Regions from separate parts of the Xanthobacter sp. 91 genome, predicted to be linked through region 1. Evidence: predicted binding sites of a transcription regulator. Region 1 holds the regulator's gene; the other holds the start of a gene.
What was found. Region 1 encodes PhoB, which activates phosphate uptake and scavenging genes when phosphate is short. Its sites were predicted from a motif close to TGTCATNNANCTGTCAT; they were not measured.
Positions count from the first base shown of each region.

Region 1 (2,391 bases):
GGCCGCTGACGGTGCGGCTTGAGGTGGTGGCGCGCTCCATCGATCTCAGCCCGCGCCTCGTCTCGGTGCAGACCAACAAGGGCAGCGTGACCGGGCGCACGGTAATCGTCGCCGTGCCGCCGAGCCTCATCGCGGCGGGCAAGCTGCGCATCGGCCCGTCGCTGCCGCAGCGCTACCGCACGGCGGTGGAGAAGATCACGCTGGGTGCCTTCGACCACATCGGCTTCCGCCTGCCACGCAATCCCGGCAATCTCGGCGCCGACGAGCTGGTCTATTTCCGCGCCGACGGCCCGCGCGCCTATGCGCTGCGCGCCCGCATCGGCGGCACAGACCTCTATAGCCTTGAAGTGGGGGGCGACGTGGCCGCCGGCCTCGCCGACAGTCCGCCCGAGGCAGCGGCGTCCTTCGTGAAGGCGGCGCTGACGCATGAGTTCGGCGCCGACACCGCCGCGCGCGTCGGAAAGGTGTTCGCCACCCGCTGGAGCAAGGAGCCGTGGGCGCTGGGCGCCTTCTCCTGCGCTTTGCCGGGTTTCGGCAACATGCGCCGTGCCTTCACCGAGACGGTGGGCGGCCGGCTGGTCTTCGCCGGTGAGCACACCCACGAGACGCTCTGGGGCACGGTCGGCGGCGCCTGGCTCTCCGGCGAGCGCGCGGCCAAGCAGGCGCTTGGGCTTTTGGGGGTCCGGACGGGGTGAGGGGGGCGTTTCGGTTAAGGTCGCCGCCGCTTCTTTCGGTGGCCGCCTTTCGAATCCCGCCGTCATGCCCGGGCTTGTCCCGGGCATCCACGCGGTTCGGCTGGGAATAGATTTCGGGCAGTAGCGCCAGCGGCACGACGTGGATGGCCGGGACAAGCCCGGCCATGACGGTGCCTTTTAATGCTGAGGCGCAACGCCCCAAAAGCCCGCTCTCCGCCTCAGCGAAGCAACGCTCAGTGCGCGCGGGCGAACATCTCGTTGAAGGAATAGCCGGCGCCGCGCACGGTGCGGATGGGGTCGGACTGGCGGCCGCGGTTGATGGCCTTGCGCAGGCGGCCCACATGCACGTCCACCGTGCGCTCGTCGATATAGACGTCCTGGCCCCACACGCCGTCGAGCAGCTGCTCGCGGGAGAAGACGCGGCCGGGGCTCTGCATCAGGAATTCCAGCAGGCGGAACTCGGTGGGGCCGAGGTGGATCTCGCGACCGGCGCGGTGGACCCGATGGGTCTCGCGGTCGAGCTCGATGTCGCCAGCCCGCAGCAGGGTGGCGACGTGCTCGGGCTTGGCCCGGCGCAGCAGGGCGCGCACGCGGGCGAGCAGCTCGGGCACCGAGAAGGGCTTCACCACATAGTCGTCCGCGCCGGTGGCGAGGCCGCGCACCCGCTCGGTCTCCTCGCCGCGGGCGGTGAGCATGATGACGGGCAGGCGCTCGGTCTCCGGCCTGGTGCGCAGGCGCCGGCACAGTTCGATGCCGGAGAGGCCGGGCAGCATCCAGTCGAGGATGATGAGATCCGGCACGCTCTCGCGCAGCCGGGTCTCGGCCTCGTCGCCGCGTCCCACGCTCTCGACCCCGTAACCCTCCGACTCCAGATTGTAGCGGAGCAGGAGGGTCAACGGCTCTTCGTCCTCGACGATCAGAATACGCGCCGGCACTTTGGTCTATCCGTCACTATCGGGGCTCTCCGCCCCGTCTTCAGGTCTGGTGGATCAGCTCTGAACGGTGGTGGTGCGGCCCGGGAAGGGCAGGGTGGTGTCGCTGGAGGCGTCCGCCTTGGGGCGGCTCTCCGGCAGGTTCTGGCCCGTCACCATGTAGTAGACGATTTCGGCGATGTTGGTCGCGTGGTCGCCGATGCGCTCGATGTTCTTGGCGCAGAACAGAAGGTGCGTGCACACGGAGATGTTGCGCGGGTCTTCCATCATGTAGGTGAGGAGTTCGCGGAACAGGGACGTGTACATGGTGTCGATGGCGCCGTCGCGGCCCCACACTTCCAGCGCCTTCGCCTCGTTGCGGGCGGCGTAGGCGTCGAGCACTTCCTTGAGCTGCTCGAGCACGAGGTCGGAGATGTGCTCCACCCCGCGCACCAGCTTCGCCGGGTGATACTCGCCCTCGATGGCGATGACGCGCTTGCCCACGTTCTTGGCGAGGTCGCCGATGCGCTCGAGGTCGTTGGCGATGCGGATGGACGCGACGATCTCTCTGAGGTCGATGGCCACAGGCTGGCGCTTGGCGATGACCAGGATGGCCCGGTCCTCGATCTCGCGCTGCACCTGATCCACGGTCGCGTCGAGCAGCACCACCTTCTGGGCGAGGGCGCTGTCGCGGCGGATGAGCGAGGTGACGCTGTCGGCGACCAGGCGCTCGGCCTGCCCGCCCATCTCGACGACCTTGCGGCCGATTTCCTTCAACTCCTGAT
Region 1 is NZ_JNIB01000001.1:2,022,888-2,025,278, forward strand. Features, by position in the region: gene A37E_RS0109625 (FAD-dependent oxidoreductase) at 1-695, shown strand, start outside; gene phoB (phosphate regulon transcriptional regulator PhoB) at 929-1,630, opposite strand; gene phoU (phosphate signaling complex protein PhoU) at 1,685-2,391, opposite strand, start outside.

Region 2 (2,391 bases), 1.0 Mb from region 1:
CTCGATCGCGACGTGATCGATTTTCTCCATCCCGATGAGCAGCCCATGTTCCTGGCGGCGCTCTGCGCCGGCGAGGGAAGCGGTCTTGGCCGCAGCGCCGCTTTCGTGTGCCGGGTCCGTGCCCGCCATGACGACTGGGTGTGGATGGAAGCCTCCATCGGAGCGGTTCAGGAGACGACGCTCGACGGAGCCGACATCGCCTTCATCTGCTCGCTGCGCGATGCCCGCGAGCGGGTGCTCGCGGAGCGGGCGCTCAAGCGGGCGCACGAGGAGCTGGCGCTCATCGCCGGCAGCGATCCGTTGACCGGCCTTGCGAACCGGCGCCGCTTCGAGGCCATCTTCGATGAGGAATGGCACCGGGCGGGACGCGAGCGGCTGGGGCTGTGCCTGGCGATGGTGGATATCGATCGCTTCAAGGCGGTCAACGACACCTTCGGGCATCTCGCCGGGGACGAATGTCTCAAGCGGGTGGCGATGGTCATCAAGGCCAATCTCCCACCCGGAGCCGGGCTGGCGGCCCGCTATGGCGGGGAAGAGTTCGTGCTTCTGCTTCCCAATGCCTCCGGAGGGCAGGGGCAGGCGCTTTGCGAGCGCATCCACAACGATCTCAAGCGGGAGCCGTGGTCGGCGGTGGCGCCGGGCCTCGACGCGGTGACCGTCAGCATCGGCCTCTGCATCGCGCGGGCCCCGCAGGGGGCCAGCATGGCCGGGCTGATCCGCATCGCCGACGAGGCGCTCTACAGGGCCAAAAGCTCGGGGCGGAACTGCACGGAGGTACAGCATGCCGTCTGAGGGTGGCTGCTTCGCCGGAAGGTCACGCGGGCGTCATCCCCCCTTGGCAAGGTCGCGCGCCTTTCTCCACAATTGAACCGCGCCGAGCCGCGCTTGCGCCCGTCCGCGTCCAGGAGGTGTCGATGAATCGCCGCGAACTGCTCGCCGGAACCGCCGCTTCTGCCGGCCTCGCGCTTCTGCCGGGCCTCGCCCTTGCGCAAGGCGCACCCGTGCAGATCACGTTCTGGCACGCCATGGCCGGCCCCCTCGGCGACGAACTGAAGCGGCTCTGCGACGCCTTCAACGCCGCCCAGAAGGCGGTGGTGGTGGAACCGGTGTTCAAGGGCACCTATCCCGAGACCATGACCGCTGCCATCGCCGCCTTTCGCGCCGGCAAGGCGCCGCATCTGGTGCAGATGTACGAGGTCGGCACCGGCTCCATGCTGGCCGCCGGCGCGGCGGTGAAGCAGGTCTGGCAGCTCGCCGACGAGACCGGCGTCCGGCTCGATCCGGCCATCTACATGCCGGCGGTGCGCAGCTATTACAGCCTGCCGGATGGCCGCATGGCCTCCATGCCGTTCAATTCGTCGACCCCCATCATGTGGTGCAACAAGGACCTGTTCGAGCGCGCCGGTCTTGATCCCGAGCGGCCGCCGGAGACCTGGGAGCAGGTGGTGACGGCGGCCGAGGCGCTGCGGTCCAAGGGCGGCGCCAAGGTGGGCATGACCACCGCGTGGCCGACCTGGGTGCATCTGGAATGCTTCGGCGCCATCCATGATGTGCCCTTCGCCACCAAGGCCAACGGCTTCGAGGGGCTCGACGCCGAGCTGGTGTTCAATTCCCCGCCCATGCGCAGCCACATCACCCGCCTTCTGGAAATGGCGAAGGCGGGCACCTTCACCTATGCCGGCCGCGGCGCCGCCGGCGACAGCCTCTACCCGGCCGGCGACACGGGCATCTCCTTCAACTCGTCCGGGATCCGCGCTGCCGTGGTGCGCGACGCCCGCTTCCGCCCCATGGCGGCGCAACTGCCCTATGACCCGGCGGTGCGGGCCACACCGAACAATTCGATCATCGGCGGCGCGAGCCTGTGGACCATGACGGCGCCCGACCGGTCGGCGGCGGAATACAAGGCCGTCGCCAGCTTCCTCGCCTTCCTCGCCCGGCCGGACACCGATGCGTCCTGGCACCAGCGCACGGGTTATGTCCCGGTCACGCTGGGCGGCGCGGGCCTCTCGCTTGCCCAGGGCTACTATGCCCGCAATCCGGGCGCGGACATCCCCATCCGCCAGCTCAACCGCGGCGAGGTCACGGTCAATTCCAAGGGCTTGCGCCTCGGGCGGCTGACCGAGATCCGGGCCATCGTCGAGGAAGAGTTCGAGACGGCCCTGCAGGGCAAGCAGGACGCCGGCGCCGCCCTCGACACGGCCGTGGCACGCGGCAACAAGGTGTTGCGCGAGTTCGAGAAGTCCGTATCCAGATAGGTCCTGCGGAGCACGGCCCGGACATGGAGCGGCGAACGATCTTTCCGGGCTGGACGACGCCCGCGCTGCTGCTGGTGCCGCAGATGGCGCTGACCGTGTTGCTGTTCCTGTGGCCGACGGCGGTGGCGGTGCGCGC
Region 2 is NZ_JNIB01000001.1:1,024,049-1,026,439, reverse strand. Features, by position in the region: gene A37E_RS25820 (diguanylate cyclase) at 1-792, shown strand, start outside; gene ugpB (sn-glycerol-3-phosphate ABC transporter substrate-binding protein UgpB) at 915-2,255, shown strand; gene A37E_RS0104960 (ABC transporter permease subunit) at 2,279-2,391, shown strand, end outside.
Region 2: ugpB (sn-glycerol-3-phosphate ABC transporter substrate-binding protein UgpB) is a predicted target of PhoB. The motif match lies at 813-829, and genes of this name have one in related genera.